3 regions of the Paenibacillus sp. FSL K6-1330 genome follow, and region 1 is predicted to be linked to each of the others. Evidence: riboswitches for the same ligand, from Rfam matches in the RefSeq annotation. Region 1 holds a riboswitch; each other region holds the start of a gene.
What was found. Region 1 has a riboswitch for ZMP and ZTP ahead of rpiB (ribose 5-phosphate isomerase B). Riboswitches for the same ligand answer to the same signal wherever they lie in the genome.
Positions count from the first base shown of each region.

Region 2: another riboswitch for ZMP and ZTP. It lies ahead of NYE54_RS20660 (tetrahydrofolate dehydrogenase/cyclohydrolase catalytic domain-containing protein); the one in region 1 lies ahead of rpiB (ribose 5-phosphate isomerase B).
Region 3: another riboswitch for ZMP and ZTP. It lies ahead of purT (phosphoribosylglycinamide formyltransferase 2); the one in region 1 lies ahead of rpiB (ribose 5-phosphate isomerase B).

Region 1 covers NZ_CP150269.1:6,897,012-6,907,978, reverse strand. Annotated here, with positions in the region: gene NYE54_RS31515 (L-threonylcarbamoyladenylate synthase) at 1-1,087, shown strand, start outside; gene NYE54_RS31510 (manganese efflux pump) at 1,169-1,732, shown strand; gene NYE54_RS31505 (low molecular weight protein arginine phosphatase) at 1,787-2,374, shown strand; ZMP/ZTP riboswitch at 2,465-2,546, shown strand; gene rpiB (ribose 5-phosphate isomerase B) at 2,661-3,125, shown strand; gene NYE54_RS31495 (TIGR01440 family protein) at 3,210-3,794, shown strand; gene glyA (serine hydroxymethyltransferase) at 3,885-5,135, shown strand; gene upp (uracil phosphoribosyltransferase) at 5,480-6,109, shown strand; gene wecB (UDP-N-acetylglucosamine 2-epimerase (non-hydrolyzing)) at 6,169-7,326, shown strand; gene NYE54_RS31475 (AtpZ/AtpI family protein) at 7,502-7,732, shown strand; gene NYE54_RS31470 (ATP synthase subunit I) at 7,729-8,106, shown strand; gene atpB (F0F1 ATP synthase subunit A) at 8,142-8,903, shown strand; gene atpE (F0F1 ATP synthase subunit C) at 9,010-9,222, shown strand; gene atpF (F0F1 ATP synthase subunit B) at 9,318-9,806, shown strand; gene NYE54_RS31450 (F0F1 ATP synthase subunit delta) at 9,803-10,348, shown strand; gene atpA (F0F1 ATP synthase subunit alpha) at 10,367-10,967, shown strand, end outside.
Region 2 covers NZ_CP150269.1:4,577,536-4,588,502, reverse strand. Annotated here, with positions in the region: gene NYE54_RS20675 (GTP-binding protein) at 1-878, shown strand, start outside; gene NYE54_RS20670 (hypothetical protein) at 1,028-1,387, shown strand; gene NYE54_RS20665 (YolD-like family protein) at 1,353-1,604, shown strand; ZMP/ZTP riboswitch at 1,713-1,792, shown strand; gene NYE54_RS20660 (tetrahydrofolate dehydrogenase/cyclohydrolase catalytic domain-containing protein) at 1,859-2,707, shown strand; gene NYE54_RS20655 (LacI family DNA-binding transcriptional regulator) at 3,023-4,015, shown strand; gene NYE54_RS20650 (sucrose-6-phosphate hydrolase) at 4,199-5,704, shown strand; gene NYE54_RS20645 (sucrose-specific PTS transporter subunit IIBC) at 5,701-7,122, shown strand; gene NYE54_RS20640 (Cof-type HAD-IIB family hydrolase) at 7,298-8,098, shown strand; gene NYE54_RS20635 (PadR family transcriptional regulator) at 8,370-8,732, shown strand; gene NYE54_RS20630 (hypothetical protein) at 8,719-9,735, shown strand; gene NYE54_RS20625 (hypothetical protein) at 9,955-10,434, shown strand; gene NYE54_RS20620 (M23 family metallopeptidase) at 10,680-10,967, shown strand, end outside.
Region 3 covers NZ_CP150269.1:4,409,528-4,420,494, reverse strand. Annotated here, with positions in the region: gene NYE54_RS19840 (ROK family transcriptional regulator) at 1-354, opposite strand, end outside; gene NYE54_RS19835 (GNAT family protein) at 1,090-1,611, shown strand; gene NYE54_RS19830 (YdcF family protein) at 1,756-2,388, shown strand; gene NYE54_RS19825 (hypothetical protein) at 2,419-2,871, opposite strand; gene NYE54_RS19820 (ATP-binding protein) at 2,899-4,341, opposite strand; gene dapA (4-hydroxy-tetrahydrodipicolinate synthase) at 4,629-5,504, opposite strand; gene NYE54_RS19810 (LysR family transcriptional regulator) at 5,616-6,491, shown strand; ZMP/ZTP riboswitch at 6,555-6,635, shown strand; gene purT (phosphoribosylglycinamide formyltransferase 2) at 6,717-7,877, shown strand; gene NYE54_RS19800 (MATE family efflux transporter) at 8,198-9,556, shown strand; gene NYE54_RS19795 (response regulator) at 9,756-10,967, shown strand, end outside.

The DNA.
Region 1 (10,967 bases):
AGTGTGGCACGTCTCGAACTCGCTCTCTAGGGAGAGCTTAAGTTTGGAGAATGAGGCAAAGCAGGCGCTTGGGGAAGCGGGGCAGGTGCTTGAGCTCGGCGGAACGGTGGCCTTTCCGACGGAAACGGTCTACGGGCTTGGCGCGGACGCCGGCAATACAGAAGCGGTCGAGCGCGTCTTTGCCGCGAAAGGCCGGCCGTCGGACAATCCATTGATTGTGCATATTTCAGAGCTAGCTCAGCTTGACGGTTTGGTCCTTCATGTAAATGAGACGGAACGGGCGCTGATGGCAATGTTCTGGCCTGGGCCGCTATCGCTGGTACTGCCCGTTAAACCAGGTGCTGTCTCCCCTCGCGTGACGGCAGGCCTCGATACCGTTGCCGTACGGATGCCGGATCACAATGTGGCGCTGGCTTTGATCAGCGCCGCCGGGCGTCCACTGGCTGCGCCGAGCGCGAACCGTTCCGGTCGGCCAAGCCCGACGCTGGCCAGCCATGTCCTGGAGGATCTGGCGGGAGCGATCGACGGCGTCCTCGACGGCGGCCCGGCCGGGGTGGGCGTCGAGTCGACGGTGGTGCAAGTCGGCGAAGACGGGGCCGTCACGGTGCTCCGCCCGGGCGGCGTCACGGCGGAGCAGCTTGCCACGGTTGCGGCAAGCGTGCGCATGGACCCGGCGCTGCATCGCGCCGCCGGGGAGGCGGAGAGCCCGACGCCGCGATCGCCGGGCATGAAGTACACGCACTACGCACCGAAGGGTGCGATGTGCGTGGTGCAGGGCCCGCGTGCCATTGCCGTGTCGGCACGCATCGCGGCCGAGCTTGAGGCGGCCGCCCGGCGCGGGGAGGTGACCGGCGTGCTGTCATTCGACGAGCACATCGGTCACTACCACGCGGACGTTGTCGTCTCGCTCGGCAGCCTGGCCGCGCCGGAGGAAGCGGCCCGCCGGCTGTACGCCGGCCTGCGCCGATTCGATGACGAAGGCGCGACCTTCATTCTGGCCGAAGCGTGCCCGGAGCAAGGTCTCGGGGCAGCCGTCATGAACCGGCTGTTGAAGGCCGCGGGACACCACATCATCGATGTGAATTGAGCTGCTGAATGAACACTTTTGGCATCATTTACCCCTTGTCCGCATATGGTGTACAAGACCATGGGACTTGGGGGAATGGGCATGCTGGAGGCGTCTGTCCAATCGGGACAGCTTGCGGCGATTCTGCTGATGGCGGTTGCACTCGGGCTAGACGCATTTTCGCTTGGAGTCGGAGTCGGAATGAGAAGCGGTATGCGCTTAGGCCATATGTTGGGCATCAGCTTCATGATCGCGTTGTTTCATATGTTGATGCCGCTGCTGGGCTTATTTGCCGGCCGCTATGTAGGCATGTTACTGGGTCACGTCACAGGACTTGCGGCCGGCGGACTGCTGCTTCTTCTCGGCGGGCATATGATGTATAACGCCTGGCGGGGCGGAGAAGGACAGCGAATACATCCTACCGCATTTTTAGGCATGCTGCTGTTTTCACTTAGCGTCAGCATCGATTCCTTCTCGGTAGGCGTTTCACTCGGGATGTTTGTGGATGATGTACTGTTGATCGTGATCTCCTTCGGGATCGTGGGCGGTTTGCTGTCCATTCTCGGTTTGCTGCTTGGCCGTCAGGTAAGCAATAAACTGGGGGAGTACGGTGAAATGCTGGGCGGGCTCATTTTGGTTATATTTGGTGTCATGTTTATCTTTTGACGTTATATTTGTTACAATAACCCCAAAGAACCTACTAACGGGAGGAACGGGACCGTGAAAAATATACTGTTTGTCTGCACGGGAAATACCTGCCGCAGTCCAATGGCTGAAGGCATGCTGCGCAAGCTTGCCAAACAACGGGGCATCCCGCTGGAAACGAAGTCCGCCGGTGTCTCGGCCGTGGATGGAATGCCGGTGTCCCATCATGCGGAGTCCATACTACGAGACCAGGATATCCAAGAACGCTTGGTGTCCAAACCGTTGACTGCGAATCTGGTGGAGTGGTCAGATTTGATCCTGACGTTGACCCAGTCGCATAAGCAGTATGCTATAAGGCAGTTCCCGCACGCCGCAGACAAGATGCATACGCTGAAAGAGTTTGTTGAGGATGACCGACAGGTGCTGGATGATCTGCGGGAGCAGGATAGTCTGTATGCGGCGCTTGAGCTGGCCAGATCGCTGGGCCGCGACGTCAGCGACCGTGACCGGGAGCGTCTGATCGAGCTGCGCCAGCGCATTCCGAGCTTCGATATCTCCGATCCTTTTGGAGGCTCGCGGGAGGAATATGAAGCGACGGCTGCAGAGATTCGGACGGCGTTGTTCCGTCTCTTGGACAAGCTGGAGGCGGATCGGCATAACTAAGCCTTGCTTTGAACGATATGAAGCCTACCATTGGGCTAAAAAGCCACTTGCCTTTCACATGGTATTGCTTTAAGATGGAGTTGAAAAACAATGATCCGGTGTAACTGGCGACGAAGTGGATGAAACCACGATGGAGCATCGGAATATACGGCCGGTCGCCTGGGCAAAGAGCATTTGGAGCACAATACGTGCGCCGACTGCTCTTTTTTCGTCTTTTGCGCCTGATTTGGGTTATAATGAAACAAGCTAAAACGCAAAAGCGAACATACGAGGGGGTTTTTCATAGATGAAAATTGCATTGGGTACGGATCATGCCGGCATTCGTCTGAAAGAGGAGATCGTGGAAGTCATTCGGGGTCTTGGACACGAGGTGGAGGATCTGGGCTGCGGCTGTTCCGATTCCGTGGATTATCCCGATTATGCCCTTCCTGTGTGCGAGAAGGTAGTCTCGGGTGAAGCGGATCGCGGCATTCTGATCTGCGGTACGGGGATCGGCATGAGCATTGCGGCCAATAAGGTGCCGGGCATTCGCTGCGCGCTGACACATGATGTGTTCTCGGCCAAAGCGACGCGTGAGCATAACGACAGCAACGTGATTGCGTTGGGTGAGCGTGTCGTCGGTCCCGGACTTGCTGCTGAAATCGTCAGCGCATGGCTGACAACGGATTTCAGTCATGGCGAGCGCCATATCGGCCGTGTGAACAAGATCAAGGCCATCGAGGAGCGTTACCTGAAGAATGAGTCGCGATAAGTGAACGCGTAATTTACGGCTGCGGCTATCGTGATATGGGATTGAAGCATCTTCTGTGAAAAAAATCATCGGGAGGACTGTGACATGACGGATATCTCCAAGGTTTCCTTGAACGAACAGACAGCGCGTATGGTCCGCGAACTGGCCGAAGCGGCCGTGTTAGGACCCGGTAAAGTGCTGGTCATCGGAGCCAGCACCAGTGAAGTGGTCGGACGCCGGATCGGCACAGGCGGCGCTCTTGAAACGGCGCAGCAGCTCCTTCAGGGCATTGCCGAGGTTCAAGCGGAATTCGGTTTCGCGGTGGCTTATCAATGCTGTGAGCATCTGAACCGTGCGCTTGTCATGGAACGCGAGCTGCTCGAGCGGCTGGGCTTGACGGAAGTGGCGGCTGTTCCCATTCCGGGAGCGGGAGGGTCGATGGCCTCCGCGGCTTACCGCAGCATGAAGGAGCCTTGTCTTGCGGAATCGATTGAAGCACATGCCGGAGTTGATATCGGCGAGACGCTGATCGGCATGCATTTGCGGCGAGTGGCGGTTCCGTTCAGACCGACCGAGCGTTATATCGGCGAGGCGCGCGTAACCGCGGCTTATACCCGTCCGAAGCTGATTGGCGGAGAACGCGCGGTGTACCAGTTCGAGCAGAGGGATGATTCCACACTATGCGATTGATTCAAATGAGAACTCGCTTTTTTAATTATGACAACTTGTAGTATTGACTTTGCAAGAAAAAATAACGATTGATTATGGGAGGATATGAACATGATGGAACATTTGCGGAAGAGTGACCCGGCTGTATTGGAAGCGATGGATTTGGAGCTGAAGCGTCAGCGCAGCAACATTGAGCTGATTGCCTCTGAGAATATTGTTAGCGAAGCGGTTATGGAAGCAATGGGGACGGTGCTGACGAATAAATATGCGGAAGGCTACCCTGGCAAACGCTATTACGGTGGCTGTGAGCGTGTGGATATCGTGGAAGATATCGCCCGTGACCGTGCCAAAGAACTGTTCGGAGCCGAGCATGCCAACGTTCAGCCGCACTCCGGTGCCCAAGCGAACATGGCGGTATATTTGGCAGCCCTGAAGCCTGGAGATACCGTGCTCGGCATGAACCTGGCTCATGGCGGTCATTTGACTCACGGAAGCCCGGTTAACGCTTCCGGCCTTCTGTACAACTTTGTTGCCTACGGCGTGCAAGAAGATACGTTCCTGATCGATTACGACGAAGTTCGCAAAGCGGCATTCAAGCATCGCCCTCGTCTGATCGTAGCGGGTGCAAGTGCCTATCCTCGCATCATTGATTTTGAACGGCTTGCTGCCATCGCGAACGACGTTGGCGCGTTGTTCATGGTTGATATGGCTCATATTGCCGGTCTTGTTGCGGCAGGTCTTCATCCGAATCCGGTTCCGCATGCCCATTTTGTAACGACAACGACGCATAAGACGCTTCGCGGACCTCGCGGCGGTATGATTCTGTGCAAAAAGGCTTGGGCGCAAGCGATCGATAAAGCGGTATTCCCCGGCTCCCAAGGCGGCCCGCTCATGCATGTTATTGCTTCCAAGGCCGTTGCGCTTGGCGAAGCATTGGATCCGTCCTTCAAGACGTATGCAGAGAATGTCGTGAAGAACGCGAAAGTGCTGGCAGATACTCTGATCGAGGAAGGCTTGAATATCGTATCCGGCGGAACCGATAACCACCTGATGCTGGTGGATACCCGCAATCTGGACATCACCGGTAAAGACGCGGAGAAAGTTCTGGACTCCATCGGGATTACCGTGAACAAGAATGCCATCCCGTTTGATCCAACCAGCCCGTTCGTAACGAGCGGTATCCGTATCGGTACCCCTGCGGTTACTTCCCGCGGTATGGATGAGCAGGCGATGGTGAAAATCGCGAAAATTATTGCCATGACATTGAAGCAGCCGAAAGACGAGGCAACGCTTGAAAACGCAGGTCGTTTGGTGGCTGAGCTTACAGATCAATACCCTCTCTATGCTGAAATGAAATATTAATCACAGTCTCCTCCGAAGAAGAAGCCTATGATAAGAGGACCCCGCCTGATGCAGGTGGGGTCCTTTTAGGAGCTATAAACATTCTGGCCAGATTGCTATGCTCTCATTTTCCCAGTCAGGTAGCTTCGCGGTTAGCATCAATATAGGCGAAAATGGAAAACCTAGGTTCAGGGCAGAAGGAGATCCGGTTTAGTTATAAGGTCAAAAACTCATGGAATAAAACATGACCCGTGCAGGTGTCAATTGACTAGAGGGAATGATATAATAGACAGGATTTATGGAGCTCACAAATATTTTACGCCCATATTGAAATAACATTTGTACTCAAACCGGAGGGACCAGACATGGGAAAATTGGTGATTTGTGATCACCCGTTGATTCAACACAAACTTACATTTATCCGCGATATGCGGACTAACACAAAAGACTTTCGCGAATTGGTAGACGAAGTCGCGACTTTGATGGCTTATGAAATTACGCGGGAGGTTTCTCTTGAATCCATATCCGTGCAGACGCCGGTAGCTGAAACCCAAGGCAAAGTCATTTCCGGCCGCATGCTCGGCTTGATTCCGATCCTGCGCGCCGGTCTCGGCATGCTGGATGGAGTTGTCAAGCTGCTTCCTGCAGCAAAGGTAGGGCATGTCGGATTGTTCCGTGACCCCGAAACGCTTCAGCCTGTTGAATATTATACGAAGCTTCCAACGGACGTTACGGAACGGGAATTGATCGTCATTGATCCGATGCTCGCGACGGGCGGATCCGCCATCGCTGCTATCGACGTGCTGAAGAAACGCGGCTGTACCCAGATCAAGATGATGAACCTCGTGGCTGCACCGGAAGGTGTGAAGGCTGTCCATGATGCCCATCCGGACGTGGATATTTATGTTGCTGCTCTCGATGAGGGCCTTAACGACCATGGCTACATCGTACCGGGCCTTGGGGATGCAGGGGATCGGCTGTACGGCACGAAATAAGTGCCAGTCATTCGTACGTCTTGAATATTTGAAAACAAGCAAAGAGGGGTATTTCAAACATGTCAAAAGTGAAAGTGATGACGATATTTGGGGTCCGCCCCGAAGCAATCAAGATGGCGCCGCTTATTCTGGAGCTTCAACGTCACCCCGAGCATATTGAATCGGTCGTTTGTGTTACTGCGCAGCATCGGCAAATGCTGGATCAGGTGCTGGATGTGTTCAAGATTGTTCCCGACTATGATTTGGATGTCATGAAGGACCGTCAGACGCTCAACGAGATCACCGTGCGCGTTCTGGAGGGTCTTGAGCCTGTTCTTCGTGAGGCTAAACCGGATATCGTTCTGGTGCACGGCGATACGCTGACAACGTTCCTGGCCAGCTATGCAGCCTTTCTGCAGCAGATTCAGGTTGGCCATGTAGAGGCGGGTCTGCGGACATGGAACAAGCTGAATCCTTATCCGGAGGAGATGAACCGTCAGTTGACCGGTGTGCTTGCTGATCTTCACTTTGCGCCGACGAACTGGTCCGCCGAGAATCTCCGCAAGGAGAACAAGCCGGAATCCCGCATTTATGTTACGGGTAACACGGCTACGGACGTGTTCCAGTACACGGTGCGTGAAGGTTATACCCATCCGGTTCTGGACTGGGCGAAGGGCAAACGCTTGATCCTGATGACGGCACATCGCCGCGAATCCCAAGGGGAGCCGCATCGTCAAATATTTGAAGCGGTAAAGCGCATTGCCGATGAATTTGAGGATATCGCCATCGTATATCCTGTACATCCGAGCCCTGCCGTTAAAGAGCCGGCTCATCGCATTCTGGGAGATCACCCGCGCATCAAGCTGATTGATCCGCTGGATGTTGTGGATATGAACAATATCTACACCCATACGCATTTCATTATTACGGATTCCGGCGGCATGCAAGAGGAAGCTCCGTCATTCGGCGTGCCGACCCTGGTGCTTCGGGATACGACCGAACGTCCGGAGGGCATTGAGGCCGGTACCCTGGAGCTGGTAGGCACCCAGGAGGAGAATGTGTATGAACGGATTAAGGTTCTTCTGACTGATCAGGAGCTCTACGACAAGATGAGCAAAGCGGCTAATCCGTATGGTGATGGACAAGCTTCACAGCGAATTGTCAATGCGATTTTGCACCATTTCGGCATCCGAAAAGAGCGTCCTGAAGAATTTCACAGAATGTTCACAAAGGTATAGTTTACCGTATTCTGATGGGCAAGGAGACAGCATACAGTTGAACTGTACGGTTACCGCGGCGTTTTGTGCAATTTAGACTGCTCAAAACGCCGATTTTACACGGTAAATCCATCAAATCGATTCATTGACAAACTCTTGTAATATTCAGTAAAATGAGTTGGGATTAGAGGTTCATATGAAAAATCCGAAAAGTCAAGATAACCCTTGGTTGATAGCGCTATACATTAGCGGGGCTGGCGGTTTGCTTGCCGCTTACATTCTCATCGGTTTTTTTACCGGGCGATGGCTCATGAATCATTTGGACGGGCCCAGAGTGTGGCTTGCCATTGGTACGCTTTCGGGGCTCTTTGTAGGGATTTTGAATATCGCTCTTCTCATTAAAAAGTTTTTGGGGGCGCAGGCGTGAATGATTTGACTTCCATTGTGAACGCTGTATTTAGAGTATCATTACTCTTATTGTCTGCCTTGTTTCTCGGATGGGCTCTCTATCCGGAATTTCGCCCGATTTTTATGGGGTTGATCATGGGCATGGCGGCGGGATTGTTTAATGTACGCTTCCTCTCCATGAAAGTGCAGCAGCTGGCGCAATTGGCTGTCGATCCGGAACCGAAAAAGTACAACTTCGGCTTTATTACGAGATTGTGCATCGGATTTCTGATTGTTATCTTCGCCGCTAAACTCGAGCAGGTATCACTCGGCGGTGCAATTGCCGGTCTGTTCATACCCCAATTGTTGACCATTCCTGTCAGCATTGTGTTCAGTTTGAGAAACAATCATTGATCAGCGCTAACTTGGAAAGGGGTGAAAACAATTTTATGCATGATTCACCGATTATCAAACTTGGCGGATTGAATATTGATCTTTCAGCGGTACTAATGCTGTTCGTCACCTGTTTGGTGGTGTTCGTATTATGTCGACTGGCTGTACGTAATCTATCCGTCGAAAACCCTTCCAAACTGCAAAACTTCATGGAATGGGTAGTGGAATTTGTGCAAGGCGTCGTAGCGAGTGCGATGGATCTGAAGAAAGGGAAAGCTTACATATCATTGGGGCTTACTCTCATCCTGTTCATCTTTGTAGCGAACTTGCTGGGCCTGCCGTTCTCAATTATCACCGACTTGCCGGAGAACTTCAAAGTCTTTGGTCAGCCAATTCTGGCTACGCTCGGACTTGAACATGGCCACTACGCCCACGTATTGTGGTGGAAGTCGCCAACAGCGGACATTTCCGTTACGGCCGGTCTTGCGATCGTTGTGTTCGTGCTCATGAACTACCTGGGCTTGAAGCAGAATCGCAAGCATTACCTGAAGCATTACATCGAACCGTTCCCGATCTTCTTGCCACTCAATATCATTGAGAACCTGGCAAAACCTATCGCTCTGGCAATCCGGCTTTATGCCAACATTTTTGCCGGCGAGGTACTGATCACGGTGATTCTGAAAACCGGCTTCTGGGGCATTCCATTTATGGCCGCATGGCAAGGTTTCAGTATCTTCATTGGTGCATTGCAGGCGTTTATCTTTACGATTTTGACCATGGTATACATCTCGCAAACAACGATTCACGAAGAGCATTGATCAACTCGGACGAATCCGCCGTAACAGCGGTGTTTTTCGAAAGAGATATTTTCTATAGTTTCACCAAATTTCAATTTTGAAACAATTTTAAGGAGGATATTTAACAATGGAATTTTTGGCAGCAGCTATTGCAGTAGGTCTGGGCGCTCTTGGCGCAGGTTTGGGTAACGGTATGATCGTAAGCAGAACAGTTGAGTCTATCGCTCGTCAACCAGAAGCACGTGGTCAATTGCAAACAACGATGTTTATCGGTGTTGGTATCGTAGAGGTTATTCCTTTGGCGGCTACTGTTATCGCGTTCTTGATCATGTTCTCTTAATAACAATACAACGGTTTGGCGGGGAGGGCCGATGCCATCCGCGCCTTCGTTTTGTTAGGCACCGCACTTCGTGTTGATGGAAAGGAGTGACCTCAATGAATATTCTATGGGAAAATATGGTAATCACTATTATCGCGTTTATTATTCTTTACCTTTTGCTTCAAAAGTTTGCGTTCAGTAAATTGTTCGGCATCATGGAGCAGCGTCGTGAACTGGTAATGAGCCAGATGAACGAAGCGGCACAGACCCGTCAGCAGGCAACTGCTTATGTAGAAGAGCAGAAGAAGGCACTGGAGCAAGCGCGTCAAGATGCTCACGAAATCATCGAGCGTTCCAGACAAACTAGCAACAAACAAGCAGAGCAAATTATGGAGCAAGCTAAGGAAGAGGCGGTTCGCCTGAAATCCGAGGCTGTTCGTGATATCGACAATGAGAAGAAGAAAGCTGTCGAAGAGCTTCGCAATGAAATCGGCAGTGTTTCCGTGAAAATCGCTACCAAGCTGATTGAACGGGAAGTGAAGAATGACAAAGCTCAAGAAGAACTGGTGGATCAATACCTTAAAGAGGTAGGAGGCAGACCATGAGCCAAAATACAGTAGCAGCCAAGCGGTATGCGCGGGCGCTGTTCGAAGTGGCGGCTCAGCAGCAGAAGGGTCTGGAAGTGGAAGAAGAATTACGCGCTGTTGTGCAAGCCATCGAAGGCGATGCCGACATCCAGAAATTCATCTCCACGCCGAATGTTCCCCAGTCCGTGAAGATGAACGTAATCAGCCAGGCGTTGGCAGGGAAGGTATCGCAGCCTGTATTGAACACGATCGAATTGCTTCTCGACAGAGGGCGTACAGAAATGTTCGCTGAACTGCTGAACAGTTATGTGAAGATACAAGGTGCGAGCTTAGGATTGGCGGACGCCACTGTGTACTCCACCTACCCGCTTAGCGATCAGGAAAAAGAACAGGTAGCTTCGGAATTCGGACAGTTAGCCCATCAGAATATCCGGGTGACCAATGTTGTGGACGAGAGTTTGCTCGGCGGCCTGAAAGTTGCCATTGGCGACAAGCTTTATGACGGAAGCCTTGCCGGGAAGCTGGAACGTCTTGAAAAGTCTTTTAATAGACGAGCATAGTAGATAGGGGTGAAAACGTTGAGTATCAGACCTGAAGAAATCAGTACTTTAATCAAAAGTCAAATTGAAGAATATAAATCCGATATCACTGTCTCTGAAGTAGGTACGGTAATTCAAGTAAGTGACGGTATTGCTCGCGTGTACGGCCTGGAGAACGCGATGTCCGGGGAACTTTTGGAGTTCCAGAACGGCGTGTTCGGTCTGGCGCTGAACCTTGAGGAGAGCAATGTCGGTGTCGTTATCCTGGGACCTTACTCCGAAATCAAGGAAGGCGATCAGGTTAAGCGTACAGGACGTATCATGGAGGTTCCTGTAGGTGAAGCTCTGCTTGGACGCGTTGTCAATCCGCTGGGTCAACCGCTTGACGGCAAAGGCCCGATCGAAGCGACAGCTTATCGTCCGGTTGAGAGCAGCGCACCAGGCGTTATCGAACGTAAATCCGTTCATGAGCCTATGCAGACAGGTATTAAAGCGATCGACGCGATGGTACCTATCGGCCGCGGACAGCGCGAGTTGATTATCGGTGACCGTCAAACGGGTAAAACCACCGTTGCGATCGATACCATCCTGAACCAAAAAGGCAGTGGCGTTAAATGTATCTATGTAGCCATTGGCCAAA
Region 2 (10,967 bases), 2.3 Mb from region 1:
TTGCGCAGACCTTTGTTTATCCAGATGAGGTATCCGGTGTACAGCTGTCCGACCTAGCACGGCTGGATTGCATGGTGACGGTTGTAGACGCGAACCGATTCTGGAAAGACTTCTCTTCGGGCCAAAGCCTGCTCGATCGGAAGGAAGCGCTGGGCGAAGAGGATACGCGGGAAGTGGTGGATCTGTTGATCGACCAGGTTGAGACGTGCGATGTGCTGCTGTTGAACAAATGTGATCTGGTAAGCGAAGACGAATTGGCCAAGGTTGAAGGCATCCTTCGTAAGCTTCAGCCAAGCGCCAAAATCATACGCACTGTAAAAGGACAAGTCGCTCCTGCAGAAATTCTGAATACCGGTTTATTCGATTTTGAGAAAGCCAGTCAGTCCCCCGGCTGGATTCAGGAGCTTCAGAAGGAAGAGCATGTACCGGAAACGGATGAATACGGCATCAGCTCTTTTGTTTATCGGAGAAGAAGACCGTTTCATCCGGAACGGCTGGCAGCATTCATGAGTTATTGGCCGGAAGAGGTCGTACGCGCGAAAGGGATCGCTTGGCTGGCAGTGCTTGAGGATGTTGCGGCAAGTCTAAGTCAAGCGGGTCCTTCGATTCAGTTCGGGCCAGCTGGATATTGGGTGGCTGCTTTAACCGAGCAGGAACAGCAGGAGCTGATTCAGAGTGAGCCGGATGTGCAGCGAAAATGGGATGCCGTCTGGGGGGATCGGATGACCGAGCTCGTGATGATCGGGATTGGGATGGAACAGTCACAAATCGAGCAGGAGCTGGACGATTGTCTGTTGAGCGATCAGGAAATGCAGCTGGATTGGTCGACGTTTAACAATCCGCTGCCCTGGATGGCCATCGAAGAGCTATCACTGTAAGGTTATATTTTTTTGATTGAAATTAATCGTAATAATTACGAATGGATAAGGAGCCACTTGAGGGCTTTATAGGTAATCTAGAATATAATCCCCTTTGCGTAGACAGTGCTGAAGAAGAGCGCTACAGTTTACTTAAGGGGATTTTTGTCATGGAAAGTTCAAAAGAAGAATACGAAAGAAGCAGGGGAATATGCGGAAATTCATCATTTAAAAACTCAATTGCAGGAAAAGTTATTACCCTGTTTAGAAAGCGCCCTTCAGAAGGACCGGATTTTAAAAAATCATTTAATGATGTGGTCAATCTATTTATCTGTCCAGAACTTATAACTATCAAGTCCAGAGCACCTGCTTTGTATTTGTTGTATAATAGGAAGAATAGGAAGAAGATTCCCAATTCATGTTTCGATGATAGCTTTATCGTATTTCAGAATGTAATGCTGACGCATGAGCAACATCAATCAGGAGGACAAGGTAATGGCAAAAGCAAAGGTTCCAAAGAGACCCACTAGAGATGAGTTTGTACTGGAAGAACTCGGAAATCAGCTTACGGAAGCTTACCAGGAGGAATCGGTTATCGTGCTGACGGTCTGGGGAAGGGAAGAGGCGGTCCGCGGGCAAATCGATCAAATGGACTCCCGAACAGGGAAGGTACATATGAAACAGAATGGTGTTATAACGAAGGTTCCTTTTATGGACATTATGGAAGTGAATTATCCGAGAGACTAATCAGAATCATGTGTGCTTCCCGTAAATGAATCAAAGAGATTGTGATTTAAAGCGGTCGGCTTCATACCCGGTAGCGCGATGTCCAAAGTCGTGGTATATTAAAAAAAGTTATCTATGTGTTACTGGCGTAGCTTGGGGTACCAAGAGGGAGCACATAGGATCATATGCCGTACGCCTGGGCAAGAGGTAAGGAGACGATGAAGTCGCCTTGCCTCTTTATGTTTTTTAATACAATGGCGAAGGAGCGGATTAGCATGAGTAAGGAACCCGTAATTTTAGATGGAAAAAAGGTATCCGACGATATCAAGGCCAAGCTGGCTGTAAAGGTACAGGAATTGAAGTTGCAGGGGGTAACGCCTTGTCTGGCAACGATTCTGGTTGGCGATGATCCTGCTTCGGCGACCTATGTGCGGATGAAGGGAAATGCTTGCGAGCGGCTTGGCATCATATCCAAGAAAGTAGTGCTGGAGACATCGACAACGACCGAGGAGCTGATTGCTGCGATTCAAGAGCTGAACGAGGATCCGAATGTCCACGGTATTCTGCTGCAGCATCCGGTACCGCATCATATCGATGAACGGGCAGCCTTTGATGCCATTGACATTAAAAAAGACGTGGATGGAGTAACCACGCTCGGTTTCTCGCAGAATGCGTTTGGTTTTGCCGATAATCCGTCTTGTACGCCTGCTGCGATTATTGCGATTATGGATTATTATGATCTGCCGATCGAAGGGAAGCATGCCGTGGTGGTCGGACGCAGTCCGATTCTGGGTAAGCCGGTATCGATGATGCTGCTTAATCGCAATGCTACCGTTACGATCTGCCACTCGAGAACGAAGAACCTTGGGGAGATTGTGTCCCAGGGAGATATCGTGGTTGCGGCCGTAGGCAAGCCTAATTTCATTCAAGGGGACTGGATCAAGCCGGGAGCCGTCGTATTGGATGCCGGCTATAATCCAGGCAATATCGGCGACTGCGATTACGATGCCTGCGCGAAGTTGGCATCCGCAATTACACCAGTACCTGCCGGTGTTGGCCCCGTTACGATTGCTACATTGCTGAAGCATACCGTCGAATCGGCTGAGCGAACCGTGCAAGGTTAACAGTAACCATGTAATAACGGGATAAGGCACGGTCCATTTGCGCGTCCCGAAAGGGGATTTGCATGGAGAATCCCCCTTTGAATCGCTTCGTTCCTCGCTAGAATCTGGAACGCAGAAAAGTATTGCCCATCAAAGGCTCGGGGTGGAGTCTGCATTTCACGGATCCCTGGACGTCATGGTATAGTTAGGAAAAAGCAAAATCGAAGGGGAGAGATTCATGCACAAACAACTCATTTCCAGTTGTGCTGCGGAGCAAGGAGCTGTGGAGGATAATCTGTTCGTTGCAGCGCCGCAAGCGGCTCCCGGGAGCACCGAATGAAGAACACGATTGCAGATATTGCCAAAAAAGCCGGAGTTGCCAAAAGCACGGTCTCCCGTTTCTTAAACGGAGGTTCTGTCAGTAATGCAACACGCCGTAAGATAGAGCTGGTCATTCAGGAAACCGGTTATATTCCGAATTCGTTCGCACAGAGCTTGAAAGCGAAAAAAACCAGCATGATCGGCACCATTGTGCCGCGTCTGGATTCATTCTCAGCATCGCAGACCGTTGCCGGCATGGATGAAGAATTAAGGAAACACGGTTATCAGCTTCTCATTATTAATGCAAGCCAGGACTTATCCAGGGAGATTGAAGCGCTGTATGATCTCGCCAGACAAAAAATATCTGGCATTATTTTATTCGCTACTCAGGTGACGGAAACGCATCTTGCCGCGATTAAAGAGATCGGCATCCCCGTCATCCTGCTCGGACAACAGCATAAGGATGTCCACAGCATGATATATAACGACTATGCCGCAGGTTATGACATGGGCCGATATGTGCTGTCCATGGGACACCGTCATATATCTTATATCGGCGTGACGGAAAAAGACGTTGCTGTCGGAGTTCAGCGGAAGGAAGGGTTTCTGAAGGCGTTAAGCGAGTATGACGAGGTTGAGGCGGTTCTCTATGAGAGTGGGTTTAAGATGTCGGATGGTGTAAAGACCGCATTGTCCATTTTTGAGTTGAACCGAACGCTGCCAACTGCAATGGTCTGCGCTACCGACAACATCGCGTTAGGCGTTATGAAAGCGGCTCATATGAAGGGCATCCAGATCCCCAACGAACTCTCCGTTACCGGATTTGGCGGATACGACGTTACCGAAGTAATTCATCCCGGATTGACAACGGTTAAATATGGATATTCCCAAGCGGGCCACCTCGCCGCTCAGCATATCATAAAGCTGGTCAACGACGAGCCTGTGGATTTCCTGACGGTCATGAATTGCGATATGATTCATCGGGAAAGCGTTGACAATCTAAATTAGGTATTTTATACTGAAAAAAACGGAACCGGTTCCAATACTGCTTTTGCTTGGTATTGGAGCTGAGTTCATTATTTTTAACCCTAAATGGAACCGGTTCCGTTATAAATGAGTTAGGCTGATGTTCACGCATAGCATGATCAGTTTGGTTTTTTTTGAGAAAGCCTATTTACAAGGAGAAGAGACATGGACAGAGAACCGAGATACCGACGCCTGGATCAGGCCTCTCCCGAAGAGATTGCCTCCTTGAAGGAGCAAGCGAAACGAAGCGAATGGAGGCAGAGGTTTCACATACAGCCCATCATGGGCTTGCTGAATGACCCCAACGGATTTTCTTATTATAACGGGGAATACCACTTGTTTTATCAATGGTTTCCTCTGGGCACGTTTCACGGCCTGAAATACTGGTACCATACCTCCTCCAAGGACTTGGTGCACTGGCAAAACAAAGGCATCGCCATTGAGCCCGGGGACTCGCATGATGCATACGGCGCCTATTCGGGAAGCGGGATCGTGAAAGACGACAAACTGTATCTGATGTATACCGGGAATACCCGGGATGAGGAATGGAACAGGCATTCTTATCAATGCATGGCCGTGATGGACCGTGTTGGCGCCATCACGAAGTTCGATAAGCCGCTGATTGACCGTGTGCCGGACGGATATACCGAGCATTTCCGTGATCCGAAGGTATGGAAAGACGAAGACCTGTTCCGGTTCGTCATCGGCGCCCAAAGGGACGATCAGACAGGAACGGCTGTCGTATATGAATCACCGGATTTGCTGGACTGGACATGCAAAGGGGAAATCCAAACCTGTCTTGAACATTTTGGCTACATGTGGGAATGCCCCGATTATTTTGAACTGGAAGGACAGGGCGTGCTGCTGTTCTCGCCGCAGGGGCTCAGTCCGCAAGACGACGAATTCCGGAACGTTTACCAATCCGGCTACATCGCGGGCAAGCCGCTGGATCGGAGGTCGCTGGAGTTTGAACACGGCTCCTTTTACGAGCTGGACAGAGGTTTTGATTTCTACGCGCCGCAGACCATGCTGGATGAGAAAGACCGGCGCATCATGGTAGGCTGGATGGGTTTGCCGGAGGTCGTCTATCCAACCGACTCGCATGGCTGGGCGCATTGTTTGACGCTTCCTCGTATACTCACTTTCCGTGAAGGGAAGCTGATTCAGAACCCCGTCCCCGAGTTGGAACTTCTTCGTGTGTCGACAGCCATGGAAGCAGCGGATACGCTTTACGGCGAAGTGAAGAGTTATGCAGGGGTTGAGGGAACCGTATTCGAGATGATATGCGAGTTCCACTCGATCGAAGCGGACGTTGTTGGCATTGAATTTCGAGCCGGCGAAACGGAGCGGACCGTCATCCGGTATGACGCCGTCAGGCAAAAGGTTACGCTGGATCGCTCATCATCGGGTGCAACGATTGTGAGTGATTACGGAACGACACGTACCTGTATGCTGCATGCCAAAGTAAACTCAATCAAATTCCATCTCTTTGTGGATATTTCTTCGGCAGAAGTGTTCGTCAATGATGGCGAAGAGGTGTTTACGAGTCGGATATTTCCAAAGCAGGACAGCCGTCATATTCGATTTTTCGCAAAAAACGGCAGCACCGGCTTGAAGGTCACGAAGTGGGATCTTGCCCAAGCCGTAAAAGATATAGAAGGGGATGAATGAACATGGCAGCGGATAATCGGAAAATTGCAAAGCAGGTAGTGGAAGCCATCGGTGGCAGGGAGAACATCGCTTCCTTTGCCCACTGTGCTACGAGACTCCGAATTATGGTTCACGATCAGAAGAAGATTGACCAGAAGAAGGTCGAGAATATCGATAAGGTCAAAGGCGCTTTTTTCAACTCCGGCCAATATCAGATTATTTTTGGGACGGGAACCGTTAATCAGATTTTTGAAGCGGTAGAATCGCTTGGGCTGGAGAGCACAAGCAAGGATGAGTTGAAATCCGAGGCGAAAAAATCAGGAAATCCGTTTCAGCGGGCGATTCGCACGTTCGGTGACGTCTTTGTACCGATTATCCCGATATTAGTCGCCACAGGTTTGTTCATGGGATTACGGGGATTATTGACGCAAGAAACCGTCCTCGCCTGGTTTGGAGCGACGCCTGATGATATCTCGCCTAATTTTCTGCTTTTCACCCAGGTACTAACGGATACGGCTTTTGCTTTCTTGCCGGCATTGGTGGCATGGTCCGCATTCCGGGTGTTCGGAGGCAGCCCCGTGCTTGGTATCGTGCTGGGTTTGATGCTGGTTAACCCGGCTCTTCCCAACGCATATAGCGTGGCGAACGGTTCGGCCGAAGCGCTCATGCTCTTCGATTTCATTCCGGTTGTCGGATATCAGGGTTCGGTCCTGCCAGCCTTCTTCATCGGACTGCTGGGCGCGAAATTCGAGAGATTTTTGAGAAAGCGTATTCCTGAAGCGATTGATTTGATCGTTACGCCATTTTTAACTCTGCTCGTTATGATCATCCTCGGTCTGTTCGCAATTGGACCCGTGTTCCACTCTCTGGAAGAGGTAGTCATGAACGTGACCACCTTCTTGCTGGAGCTGCCGTTTGGCATTGCGGGTCTTGTGATCGGTTTCTTCAACCAGATCATTGTAGTCACCGGCGTGCATCATATTTTCAACTTCCTTGAAATTCAGCTTCTTGAGAAGACGGGAAGCAATCCGTTTAATGCGATCGTGACTAGCGCCATGGCAGCGCAGGGGGCAGCTTGTCTGGCTGTCGGACTCAAGACAAGAAATAAGAAACTAAAGGCGTTATCCCTGCCATCCGCATTCTCGGCCATGCTGGGAATATCGGAACCGGCGATCTTCGGGGTCAACCTCCGTTACGTCAGACCGTTCGTTATCGCCCTGATCGGCGGTGGCGTGGGCGGTTTCATGGCTTCCCTCTTCCAGCTTGAGGCTACGGGTATGGCGATTACCGTTATACCCGGTACGCTCCTATACTTGAACAGTCAGCTTCCACTTTACATTTTGTGCAACTTAACAGCGATGGCTATAACGTTTGTACTGACTTGGTTGTTCGGATTCAATGATAAAATGCTCGATGAGGTTCGCTCGGAAGCGAAATAATTATTTTTATTTTTTCGATTTTTGATATCGTGAAAACCGCGCTCCGGCGCGGTTTTTATGCATTGTCGGGAAGCGCCGGATCCGACCTTGCTGAAATTGTGGCTTGCTCTGAAATGCTTTTCATCATTTACAATATGGTTACTGGCTAGAATATACGGAAGAGAGGCGAGTTTCATTGAATAGGAAAATCATATTTTTTGATATTGACGGGACGCTGCTGGATCATGAAAAAAAGGTTCCGGCTACAACGAAGGAGTCCATACAAGAGTTAAAGGATGCCGGGCACATCGTCGCCATAGCGACAGGGCGCGCTCCTTATCATTTTGAAGAACTGCGGGAGGAGCTCGGTATCAATTCCTATGTTTGTTTGAACGGACAGTATGTGGTTCACGAAGGCCAACCGATCTATGGAAATCCATTGGCGATAGATGCCTTGCAGCAGCTGACGGAGCAGGCCGTGGAGCTTGATCATCCGATCATCTATGCCGGCAGTGAAGCCATGAAGATGAACGTAACCGAGCATGTTCATATCGATTCCAGCTGGGGCGAGCTGAAACTTACGATCCCGGAATATGATCCCGAATATTACTTGGGCAGAGACATTTATCAGGCTATTGTATTCTGCACGGAGGAAGAGGAAGCGGCTTACGTGAACAGATTCGAAGGTCGGTTCGATTTCGTTCGATGGGGTCCTTATGGAATCGATGTGTTACCGTCGGGCGGATCCAAAGCGGAAGGGATCAAACAATTAATTCAGCTGCTGCACATCGATCTCGAGGATACTATCGCTTTTGGTGACTATCTGAATGATCTGGAGATGCTGTCACATGTAGGCCACGGTGTGGCTATGGGCAATGCGCCGGAGATCGTTAAGCAGGCGGCCAGATATATAACCCGGGATGTTGATCAAGATGGTATACAGTACGGTCTTCGTATGTTGGGTCTCCTGGGCAAGGAAGCGCAGGAGATCGTATAGTTTTTCGAAAAGCGGCAGGATTGACGCGGAACACATCGCTGGAAATGTTAAATGAGATGAGAGCAAGTAAGAAGGTTATCTTATGACCTGGGACAGTCCCGGTCGTAGGATAACCTTTTTTTACATGAAAGGGTAGGCTTTAATGTGGCCTGCTGTCTGGTTCAGGAGCCTTGCAACAAGTATTAATCGAAAAATAATTTTAAATAATTATTATTCGACTATATACATTAGTGTGTGGCATACAGTATAATAATTTCCAGGAGTTGATGATATGTCAGAGGATCAAGATATTCTGCACAGTTTGGTTCAGGAGCTTCGGCGAGGAACCATCATTCTTGGTGTCCTCAGCCAATTGTCGGAACCTCAGTATGGATATTCATTGGTGACCATACTGCAGGAGAAGGGGATCAGCGTGGAAGCGGGTACCCTGTATCCCTTGCTGCGGCGGTTGGAGAAACAAGGCTTGCTGGATAGCGAGTGGGATACGAATGAGGCTCGTCCGAGAAAATATTACATCATAAGTCAGACAGGTAAGGATATATATCGGCAGCTATATCATGAATGGAAGGATATGATGACAAGTCTGGAGGGACTTGTTGATGACAAGGGGGACTCAAGTAATGGATCTGATTAACAGGTATATTTATGCGGTGACGCAGAAGCTGCCCGAATCGCAAAGGGCCGATATTGAAAAGGAACTTCATGGACTCATCGAAGATATGCTGGAAGACAGGGGCGCTGGTGGTGAGATCGCAAGCACTGAAGCTGTAGAACAGGTGCTGCTGGAGCTCGGGCCACCCGGGGAAATGGCAGCAAGATATAGAGGGAGAGAGCGTTATCTTATTGGTCCCGGTTTGATTGACAGCTATTGGTCCGTCCTGAGGATCGTTCTGTATTCGATAGCCGTTGCTCTTGGCATTGTCTATATCATTGATTTCTTTACACGCTCGGATCCCACCGCCGAGCAGCTTCTGGAGTACTTCGTCTCATTGCTGAGTGTAGCAACACAAGCGTTCGTTTGGGTCACCGTGATTTTTGCCTATATCGAATACCGTGGTACTCGCCAAGTCCCCAAAGATGCATGGAAACCGGCCGATTTACCCGTAATACCGGATCCTGCCTCGCAGATTAAACCGATTGAGCCGGTGCTCGGCATCATATTTTCCATACTGTTCTTCGTATTATTTACGTTTTCTATTGATCTGATCGGTGTTTATCGATTAAATGAAACCCTGGTTGCTATTCCTGTATTTGAACAAGCTGCATTTGCCAAGTATCTCCCGTTGATATGGTTTCTGACAGCCTTCAGCATACTCAAAGATAGCATCAAGTTAATTACACGAAAGTGGACGCCGCAGCTTGCCGTCGTTCATGTCATGTTTAACGTGGCTTCCGTTATCGTGGCAGTCATCGTGTTCTCCGATATGGCCATCTGGAATCCGTCTTTCATGGATCAGCTCATGCAATTGGGTCTCATAACACCGGGAGATGAAGCATATGACATTGCTAAATCAATTTGGGATCGATCCAGGGATGGCCTTATTTACGTCATTGTGATTATTACCCTTATAGATACTGTATCCGTTCTAATGAAATGGTTTCGGCGTAAGGAAGGCAATGCCACTTTAACTAAGTAAGACTATGCAACAAGGAGTTATCCAATATGATGGATAGCTCCTTTTTCTGTTCAGTTAGACCATGAACGACACGCGACCCATCGGATAAGCATAGGATATGGAACGACGCAAATAATTTTTTGACAAAAATGTGAATGATATGTGTCAAAATTATGTACAATGGTGTTATAATAGGGTAAGAGTTAAATGAAAACCCTTACAGAATGAACGGAGCTGATTATGATGAAATACGCAATCCATTACTCTACGAGAATGAAAGACGTTATTTTGTTTTCCTTTGTTATTAGCATTATTCTGTTTCAAGTAGCTACCTTGACCGAATATTCTTATCCTGTCCTATTCTATATGCAGATGGCGGTGAACGTCGTTGTTGTTGCGGCACTAGCGATTGAATGGTATGCCCGATTGGTGAAACGGGAAGTGAATATTCAGGAGAATTCAGATACGATTACCATCAATGGCGTAGAAATTCATGCCGACCAGATTCGTGAGATCAAGGTTTCCGGATGCCATAAAACCACATTCCAAATCAACCTCAAGGACAAGAACATGAATCCGATGTATTGCTGCTTTAAATTTGAAGAGAAGAATTGTGAAGGGATTCGGAGTCTTACGCGTTGGGCCGAGCGGAACCAGGTTTCCATACGTAAGGTTGGACCGCAAACCCGTTCCGGTTTGGTTCTCTCGTCTAACAATTAATATGCCAATTTATATCATATAGAAGCGCCTGAACCATCGATGAATGGGTTCAGGCGCTTCTTTGTTTTGGTTAGAGATGTATGCAATGATCGTTTGTTTTGTTATCCCGGCGTATTCGTCATGGACCCTATGCACCTAAGGGAGCTGAAAGTTTAACCAATGTTAAGTTTTTGTTTCGATGCAGGTTAATTTCGTAAGATATACTATGGATAATATTGGGTTGCCATACATGAGGAGGTTTGAATATGGTAGAAGTTTCGAGATTCTTGTTAAATGGGGAATACCGCAAGCTGTACGAGCTGTTTGGAGAGGATTTACGTTTACTCGTAACGGTCGAACAATTTGAAGCGATGGCAGAGGAATACACAGCAGGCGTAAACGCGTTCCATATCACGATGGACGACACGCTCAACAGGATCCGAATGATAAACTGGCTGGATGATAGCGGGCAAAAAGGCATTCAAGCGATGATCGATGAAAAGGGGACGATTGGAGGGCTTATGTTATCGCCTATTGAGAGATTTCCTGAATCG
Region 3 (10,967 bases), 2.5 Mb from region 1:
TTCCCGGCTTGACTGATGCTTATAAGTAGCAACGGTATGCTTAGCGATGCATTCGCCGGCCAGATTGAATTGTCCGAAATGGAGGGTAGTCCCCCCAAGATCAACGGCGATACCGAAGGCGGCGTTCTTGGCAAAATGAAGTCTTGTGCCGCGTTTGCTTAAATCGGCGTCATCCTTCTCGTCAAAAATTAACTTCTCCTCAATGAGTGTCTTGACGATATCGGACACGGTTGCCTTGGTTATCCCGGTCTCTTTGGCAATGTCGGTCCGGGCTATAGGTCCCATATCCTTAATGGTGTTGAGCACAATCTCTTTGTTCATCCTGCGAATCGTGCTGGGCAAATGTACTTCCATTGTGTGCGATCACTACCTTCCTCTTTAAACACTCTGCCCTTTAAGTTTAATAAATAAACTTAAAAGGACGTGAATGTGGGATTATCAAAATGTTTATGAAGAATTAATATTGAAAAACTCTATTTAAGTTTATAATATATCCTTAATGAAACCGGTGTCAATGGAAATTCATTAAACAATAAATGGTTGCCGACTGGATCCCGTTCAAGTCGTCGCATATCTGATACCATATTGTTGGAGGATCATGTTATTGATGAAAAAGACGAGGGGGTAGCGCAGTGAAGGAAGAAACGCTGCTTCAGCTATTGGACGAGTTGAATCAGCAATAAACATTCTATCTTTATTGCTGCTGATTTTCCGTCACGGATTACAGACTATAGTTAAGAATATCTATAGGGAGAAGGGCTGTCCATTTGAACGGTTTTATCTCCCTATACAACCTCCAAAGGTTTAAAGTTAACCAGGGTAGAAGAATTCTTAAGCTTTTGCTTATATCATGAAGGCATGCATTTTGATAAAATGAAATCGATTCTCAGCCAAAATAACCGGGAATTTGACATATTATGAAGGAGTCTCATAATTTAGGGCGAATATATTCGGAGTAGTCTGTACAGTGAAAGAGGGTGACCCGGCGTTATCAAGAAAGATCTGCATATACGGCGAATCGCATTTGCCTCTGTATTGAAGTGTGAGGAATGAGGACACTTAAATACAACTTGAAGAGGAGTTAGGCAAATGGATATCGTTACCGAAAGATTAGTGATTCGCGAGTTTGAACCAGATGATTGGCAGGATGTTCTGCAGTATACATCCGATCCGGTGGTGATGCATTACATGCCTGAGCCGGTGCATACGGAAGAAACGGTGAAGCAATTTTTGGAGCAGAACAAGGGTGAAAAAGCTCATCATTATGCGGTTATGCTGCAGGAAGATCAGCATGTGATTGGTCACATGGTGTTTCATCCATGGTTCGGCGAACATACGTATGAAATCGGCTGGGTGTTTAATTCGACCTATCATCGTAGGGGGTTTGCCACGGAAGCCGCCAGAGCTTTGCTTCAGCACGGCTTCGAGGTATTGGGGTTGCATCGAATCATTGCGACATGCCAGCCCGAGAATACACCTTCGTACCGGGTGATGGAGAAGCTGGGCATGAGGAGAGAAGGCTATTTTCAACAGTGTATCCCTCGTGGCGATATTTGGTGGGATGAGTATTCCTATGCTATGCTAAAGTCTGAATGGCGTACTATTTCATAGTTCTGTTGTTGTAACATGCGTGCCCAATGTATCTCTCATAACAATGAGGTGCATTGGGCTTATTTTTTCTGAAATCTGTGAATAAGGGCGGCTTGCTTAGAACGGATGCCTTAGCTAGATTAAGATTGGGCTTGGAGGTGCAACATGATGCGAAATATGCCGGCAAGGGAAGCGGGGGGCAGAAGAAAGCGTATCGTGATTCGAGTTTTGCTGGGACTAATGGGAATCCTGCTGATTTATACGATATATGTGGGCAGCACGATTTGGAACTACGCACAAAGAATAGTGAATATCCCGGCTGATGCAGCAATAGTGCTGGGGGCTGCAGTATGGGAAGGAGAGCCTTCGCCTGTTTTTCAGGGACGCATTGATCATGCACTTTGGCTGTATGACCGTCAGTTCGTAAACAAGCTGATATTTACAGGTGGACGTAGTTCGGAGGATGAACTTGCTGAATCGGAAGTCGCCAGGCAGTATGCCATCAAGCACGGTGTTCCAGAGAGCGATATCCTTATCGAAACGGCTTCGAGGATCACCGAGCAAAATCTGCATTATGCCAATAAGGTAGGAGATTCAGCAGGGCTGTCCTCCTACCTTATTGTAAGTGACCCGCTGCATATGAAGCGGGCGATGATGATGGCAGAAGATATGGGCCTGGAAGCCAATCCTTCACCCGCATCCCGGAGTGCGTATCAGAGCCTGAGAAGCAAAGTCCCTTTTTTAATCAGAGAAGTCTTTTATCATATCGGTTATCAACTGGCTGCACCATTCCGATAAGGGGTCTGCTCAGAGGAAGGCCGTGTCCGATTACAGATTCTTGAGATCGTTCGCAAGCATCTGATGGCTCTCCTTGTCGGTTACCCTATCGAGATACCTTGTCGCGTTTTCTTTGGACGCCATAGCTTGCTCCTTGTTTCCCAGGACCAGATAGGCTCGGGCTTCCGCTTCATACCCGTAACCTATATAGAATGGTTCGAGGCTTGCCGATGATCCGACAATGATGCAGCGCTTGGCATAACGCAGTGCTTGTTCGCCTTGACCCGCTACCGCATACACTCTGGAGAGCTGCCAATATCCAATGGAAAGGTTGCGCTGTGTATGATCTTCAACCCGTGTCCAGTGCCAAAACGAGCTGTGACATATGTGAATCATGTTTTCTTCGTCTTCCGGTGTACGTTGTTTGTTCTCCAAGATATCCCATACCTGATTGAAGCAGTCCATCGCAAATTGTTTATGTGTTTTTGGTTCCTGATTGTCCATGCCTTTTCCTCCGATAATATGTATGCGTTATAAAGCCGGTAAATGGATCGTAAAGGTTGTCCCGTGATCAGGTATGCTCTCTACGTTCATCGTTCCGCCATGATTATGAATAATGTTCTTGGTAATCATCATTCCGAGTCCCGTCCCGGTGTCTTTGGTTGTAACAAAAGGCTGTCCCAGGGATTGGATTTGCTCCTGTGTCATTCCAACCCCTTCATCCTGCACGATAATTTGAACCTCTTGAGAATTGTGCAAAATGTCTAAGGTAATGGTACCACCTTGATTCATCGCTTCCATGGCATTTTTTAGCAGATTGATGAATACTTGCTTGAGCTGGTTTACTTCACCCTGAACGAAGACCGGAACCCTCGGATAATGAGGGATGATCTCGATGTTTTTGAGGGCAGCTTGAACCTTCATCAGCGTAATGATCTGTTCCATAATGGCAAACACGTCGATGGGTCCGCTGATGTGAACGCCCTGCGGTTTCGAGAGCACCAGGAGTTCATTGACAATGAGCTCGATGCGTTTGAGCTCCGATTCAATGATTTCAAAATAAAGCTCGTTGCTGCGCTCCGCGGATCGCAGCAACTTCACGAATCCATTAATCGAAGTTAATGGATTTCGAATTTCATGGGCAATGCCAGCGGCCAACTGGCCGGCGGTGGTCAGCTTCTCGGATTGCATCACGCGATCCTCTTCTGCCCGCTGCTCTGTGATGTCTTTAAAGATGCCGACAGCGGCCTTCTCGCCTTCATAATTGATGATTAACGTGAACCCGGTGACCATCTTCTTTTGTCCGTCCAGACAGCGTATCAGATAATTGAAGCTTCCGAGCTCTCCGTTCTCCGCATATTTTGCCCTGCGTTTCATCAATGCGTTATGGTACGATGCGTCGACGATCACGTCGGTTGAAATTCCAAGGACGTCACGGGGATGCGCAGCGTTAACAAGTCTGAGCGCGGCAGGATTAACATAGTGGACAATGCCTTTTTTTGTGATGAGTACGGAGAGGGGAAGTCCTTCCAGCAGCTGCAGAAACGAATGTTCCTTCTCGTTGAGCTTCTGTTCCATCTGCTCCAGCTGTTTCATGAGCTGTCTCAGCAGCGTTCGATCCTCAAATTGTACCAAATATCCCTTGGGACCCTGCTCCGGATCCTGCTCAACAGAGCAACGTGCATTAAGGTATAACTCGCGACCGGACGGATGGCAATAAGCATATTCAAACGGGATTAGGGATTGCTGAAGCCCATGTGCAGCTTTTGCGTTCTGAACCACTCGATTCAGTAATTCGCGGAAGCTGTTTTCTTCTTGCGGCGCCCCGGCAGTTAACTCCTGCTGCGAATATCCCAATAGATCACATAGTGCCGAATTGACCTTGAGAATCGTTCCATCAAGCGATACCATTGCCATTCCGATTACAGATTGTTCAAAGGCAAAATCATGATTAGGGCTGGAATAGGGCAGCACTGCAAATCTCCTTTCAAAATTCTGGGAGGATTGAATGTACCCATATTATATGTTGGACCCTGTCATTCATCAATCCTTTAAAGCGATAGATTTTAACGGAAACATCTTGTTTTGGCGAAAAATCAGTGAAATCTATCACATGTCATAGACGTGAAAGAAATAGAGCGGGGCTTTTAGAGGAAGATGACGTACGCAGTTCAAGAATGACAAGGCAGCAAGAATGACAAGGCAGTGAGAATGCCTTGCCATTCCAAGGAGAAATCGATGACATTAACGAGCCGGTTGTATCAGATTTTCATTGCATGATCTAATGAGAGCTTAAGCTCATCCGTAATGGGTCCCATAGGCAGTCGAAGGGTGTCCGATGAGATGATACCCTGCTTGGCAAGCAACCATTTTAGCGGAGCGGGATTGGATTCTTCAAACAGCTTACGAATGTAGGGAAGCAGGTCTTCGAATTCCATTTCGGATCGTGAATAATCTCCTTGGGCAGCTAATTGAAACACCCGAATGAAAACCTCGGTATTCACATTGGCCGACGCCAATATTCCACCAGAGGCTCCATGAACCAGCATTTCATGAAAGAGGACATCGTTGCCACATAGAACGGGCTTCGTATCGTAATGGGATAAGCTTCTCATGAGCTCCGTACTTTCAGTGCTGTCTTTCATCCCGATCACGCCGGGGATCTCCATGATTCTTCTTATGACATCAACCGGTAACCGGATTCCAGTACGCGATGGAACTTCGTACAGAATTACCGGGATCCCGACCTCGGCCACCCTTCGAAAATGCTGCAGAATGCCATCGATCGAAGGGTGACTGTAATACGGCGTGACGACCAATACCGCATCAGCACCGATATGGCCTGCCAGTTCCGTTCGCTTTATGCTGGATACCGTATCGTTGGTACCTGTACCAATGATGAGCGGTAATAGCCGTCCGCCCAAACTCCCCCGCGTTTGCTCCACAACCTGCACGACTTCCTCCCAAGCTACGGTCGGCGCTTCACCGGTCGTTCCGTTGATGACCAATCCCTGAATATCGTAGGATAACAAACTCTTCAAATAATGATGATAAGAAGGAAGATCCAGTTCGTAATCCTGTAAAAAGGGAGTGATCACAGGAATAAAAATGCCATGCAGTTCTTGCTGACTCAACATAACCTTTCCTCCAATTCATGAGTGATGGCTATACTTTAACATGGGAATTAAGATCGGAGTTAACTATAATAATAGATAATTACTATCAGTATTATTGATAAGGAGATAGCGATGGAACTCATCTACCTGCAAACCTTCAGGGAGGTTGCGATTCGCCAGAGTTTTACGAAAGCCGCGAATGAGTTGGGTTATGCTCAATCCAGCGTAACCACCCAGATTCAGAAGCTGGAGAAGGAATATGGCGTCAAGCTGTTTGAACGTTATGGCAGAGGCTTGCGCCTGACGAAGTCCGGCGAGGAGCTGTTTGAGTATGCCGTTCAAATGCTGGATCTGTTCCAGCAGTCGAAGGAAAAGCTGACCAAGCAAGGCGGAGGCACCTTATCGATCGGAACGATAGACTCGCTGGCCGCTTATTTTCTTCCGTCCGTCATTCACCAGCTGAAACAAAGGCATGAAGATCTTGTCATCCGCTTACAACCGGATCGTGAAGATAGCATTATCAGTAAGGTGAGAGAGGGCGAGTATGATCTCGGTCTTATTTTGGATAGAAAACCAGAGGACTCCTCCTTGAATTGGATCGCCATTCGGGAAGAGCCCCTTCTGCTGATTGCCCATCCGAATCATCCGCTTCTTGTTAAACCTGTTATAGAGCTAGAACACCTGGCTGATGCCGAATGGATTATGCCCGAGGATAGTTGTAATTACCGCATGATGTTGGAAAAGGTGCTGCGTGCTAGCGGAGTTCCAATGCGAATAGGCCTGGAATTGGGCAATCCGGAGGCAATCAAGAGATATGTGATGTCCGGTACGGGCATCTCATTATTGCCGAAGATGGTAGCAGAGGAGGAAATCAAACGTGGTGAGCTTGCGATTCTTCCCTTTGCGCATTCCGACATTCGACTGGACATTCAGTTGGTTATTCACCCCAAGAAGTGGTTTTCCCAATCGCTGAAGGATGCGATCGATATGCTGAAGTCTAAATCCTAATGTCGCCTTATGGTGATATTGCAATTAACGGGAAGATTCAGTATGATTTAAATAACAATGTATAGGTTTATGTGTGACTGGCGCAGCATGGGGGACCATGAGGGAGCACATAGATGACGACGGCCGTACGCCTGGGCAGAGGTAAGGGAAGCTTATTTCCCTTACCTCTTTATTATTTTCTGATTCTATAAGTCTCTGAAACTACGAAAAGGGGATAAAACAACGATGTTAAAAACGAAGAAAATACTGCTGCTAGGTTCGGGAGAACTGGGAAAAGAAGTCGTGATTGAAGCACAGAGACTGGGTGTGGAAACCATAGCCGTCGATCGTTATGCCGACGCTCCTGCCATGCATGTTGCCGATCATAGCCATGTCATCGATATGCTGGATGGGGAGAAACTGCGCGCAATCATTGAGCAGGAGAAGCCGGACCTGATCGTACCTGAGATCGAGGCGCTGGCTACCTCGGAACTGGTTAAGCTGGAGGAAGAGGGGTACCGGGTTATTCCTACTGCCAGAGCTGCAAAGCTTACGATGGACCGAGAAGGGATTCGCCGGTTAGCTTCAGAGGAGTTAGGGCTGCCTACTGCGGGCTATCGATTTGCCGATACTTATGAGGAGTTTAAACAGGCTGTTCTGGACATGGGGTTTCCATGTGTAATTAAACCTCTGATGAGCTCCTCAGGTAAAGGCCAGAGCGTATGCCGCTGCGAAGGAGATATCGAGTCCTGCTGGAACATCGCCATGGAGGGCGGCCGTGTGCAGAACGGAAGAGTGATCATTGAGGAATTCATTATATTCCAGTCGGAGATCACGCTTCTGACCGTTCGTTCCGTCAATGGAACAAGCTTCTGTGCGCCAATCGGACATATTCAGGAGAGCGGGGACTATATCGAATCCTGGCAGCCACACAATATGTCGGAAGAGCAAATCGAGGAAGCTAAATATATTGCAAGGAAGATCACCGATGAGCTTGGCGGTTATGGATTGTTTGGGGTTGAATTGTTCCTGACTGAGGATAAAGTGTATTTTAGCGAGGTGTCTCCGCGACCGCATGATACCGGGTTGGTTACACTGGTCACGCAAAATTTATCTGAATTCGCGCTTCACGTCCGTGCCATTCTTGGGTTTCCGATCCCGGAGATCGAATTGATAACGCCGGGAGCCAGCCGTCCGCTAAAAGCGGCGAGAGAGCTGGAGAATTATACAGTTACCGGCGCCGAGCAAGCACTGGCTGTTCCGAATACGCAGCTGCGCATTTTTGGGAAACCGGTGACCAAGATCGGAAGACGGATCGCAGTTGCGTTGTCAACCGCCGGCACAGTGGAGGAAGCCCGTTCGCGTGCGAAGCTGGCTTTGGATAAGCTTGCTGTTGAAGAAGCATAAATCATCGGGATTCCATTGATATAGCTCATTATATTATGTTGAAAAGGTCAACCGGAATAACCGGTTGGCCTCTTCTGTTATGGAAAGATCATGGATCAAAATCGGCTACGAACGGTTCAAATGCTGATAACTTGTTCTTGTTTCGGTTTTGATGATAAATATGCAGAAATTTATGTTCTTTCATGATAAGATACACAAGAATACAAACGACCTTCACCCATTATAATGTTCTTAATGCGATGCTCTATAGGCATATTTAAAGCATTATAATATCAAATAAATATATAGAGGAACGTTTATGACGGCATAGGAGAATCTACATGAGAGACATGACGCAAGGAAGTCCGATCAAGCTGATTATCATGTTTACGATCCCGCTTTTGATCGGAAATATTTTTCAACAATTTTATAATATGGCGGATACCCTGATCGTGGGGCGTACTATTGGTGTAAACGCACTTGCGGCTGTTGGCTCGACGGGCAGTATTTTGTTTTTTGTCATTGGCTTTGCCCAAGGCTTGACGGCAGGTTTGTCCATCATAACGGCGCAGCGCTTTGGCGCCAAGGATATCGCGGGCGTCCGCAAAAGCGTGGGAACAAGTATATGGATTAGTCTTGTATTCACGGTTTTCCTCACCATTGTGAGTGTCATATTCACGAGGCCCGTCCTCGTCATGATGAACACGCCGGCAGAAATTTTGGATGATGCTTATTCGTATTTAATCGTTATTAACTGGGGTGTTGGCGCAGCCGTTCTGTTCAACTTGCTGGCTAACCTGCTCAGAGCACTTGGGGACAGCCGGACGCCGCTTCTCTTCTTGGTGGTCGCAAGCATTCTGAACATCGTACTTGATCTGTTATTTATTCTCGTATTCAAGATGGGAGTAGCCGGAGCGGGGCTTGCCACGGTGGTATCGCAGCTGTTCTCCTGCCTGCTCTGCTTATTATACATTCACAAAAAAGTTCCGCTTCTGCAGTTCAAGAATGCCGATTGGTCCATCGATTGGACATTTATACGCCAGCATATGTGGGTCGGTTTCCCGATGGGCTTCCAAGCCTCCATTATTGCGATCGGAGCCATCATCTTACAGATTACGCTTAACGGTCTTGGGGCAACGGCCGTAGCCGCATATACGGCAGCTCAGAAGATTGACATGCTTGCTACGCAGCCCATGAGTTCCTTTGGCATTACGATGGCGACTTTTGCTGCCCAGAATTTTGGGGCAAATCGCATTGACCGGATCAAGCTTGGGGTTAAACAGTGTATCTGGGTCTCGGGATCATTCAGCATCGCCGTGGGCTTGCTGGTTATATTCGCGGGTCCTGCAGCCGTCAGCCTCTTCGTCGGTCAAGGACAAGAAGAATTGCTGTCCCTTAGCAGGCTGTATTTCTTATCGAACGGCAGCACCTATTTGCTTCTGTCGCTGTTGTTCATCTACCGCTTCACGCTGCAGGGGCTGGGACAGAGCTTTATCCCAACCGTAGCCGGCATTATGGAACTGATTATGCGGGTATTGGCAGCCATCTTCCTGACCGCGCAGATTGGGTTCCTCGGCGCAAGCCTGGCAAATCCGCTGGCTTGGCTCGGAGCCGTCATTCCGCTCGGTATTGCCTATTACTTGAGCATTAAAAGATTAAGCGCGCCTGCTAAACCCGTCTCCGTACCTGTTCAGGCGTAAGGATTTTTACACAATTGAAATCAGAACGAATCATGACTTAATGAACAGAAATCATTCTGTTGTTCAAGAGCCATGCATTCGTTCTTTTTTTTGCTTCATCAAGCTTGAAAAAAGATGCATTCCAAATTTGGATGCGCCGGGGTAAGATCACATTAGATGCTTTTAACTAATTTGACAGATTAGAACAGGAGAGGTTGCCTTGTATAAAGTGCTGTTAGTGGACGATGAAGCTGATGTTAGGGAGGGACTCGTGCAGGAAATCCAGTGGGGAGCCTGCGGATTTACGATCGAGGGAACGGCGGAGAACGGGAGAGAGGCCATGGAGCTTGCGGAGCGATTGGAGCCGGATGTCGTCATTACCGATATCAGTATGCCGTTTCAGGATGGGCTCCAGCTGGCCTCGTGGCTCAGAGAGTTTCAGCCGCTGTGCAAAATCGTGATCTTAACCGGATATGATGAATTTGATTATGCCCGTCAAGCGATTACGCTCAGCGTGGACGAGTATTTGCTGAAGCCATTCTCTGCCGAAAGCTTCACGGAGCTATTGGGGAAGATCAAAGACAAGATCGATATGGAGGTTACGGAGCGTGAGGATGTGCGCCAGTTGAAGGAGCATTACCGCACGAGCCTGCCTTTGCTTCGGGAATCGTTTCTTGCGTCTCTGCTCACCCGGAAATTGCCCCGCTCGATCATTGAGGAGAAGACTCGAAATTACGGTTTGTCTTTAAATGGGGGGAGTTACCTGGCTGCCGTTATGGCATTATATCCCGCTTCTGTAGATAAGGAGCATACGTCCTCAACTTCCCTTCGCCATTCGGGAGACTTGGATTTAATGCTGCATGCCATGCTGAACATTGCTAAGGAGCTTCTGGATCCCGAATTTCTTGTAAGCGTATTCATATATCAGGACAGCATTGTGCTGTTGATTACGAATGACGAGAGCGAAAACGAAGCGTGGTATAGCGAGCTGCAGGTGACACTTGACCGCTTGTTAAAAAGCATTCTTCATTATTTGAAGCTCCCGGTTACGATTGGAGTGGGCTCTATGGTGCGGAATCTGTCCGACCTTAAGTATTCCTATCAGGATGCGCTGCTGGCGCTCGACTACCGGTTGATTCTTGGTGCCGAGAAAGTCATCTTCATTGATGATGTTGAGCGCCCGAGACCGGAGGGAGTTCGTCTGGATGAATTAAAGGAGCAAGCGCTGAACCGCAGTCTAAAACTCGGAACGGAAGAGGAATTAACTGAAGCAATCTCGCACATATTTGATGAACTCATGGGTGCCTCCTGTACCATTCAGGACGTTCAGGTATACCTTTTGGAGGTTGTAACGGCTATATTGAGATCGGCTCAAGAATCCGGAATTGAGATCGAGGCGTTGTTCGGCGCAGGGTCTCAGCTGCATGCGGAG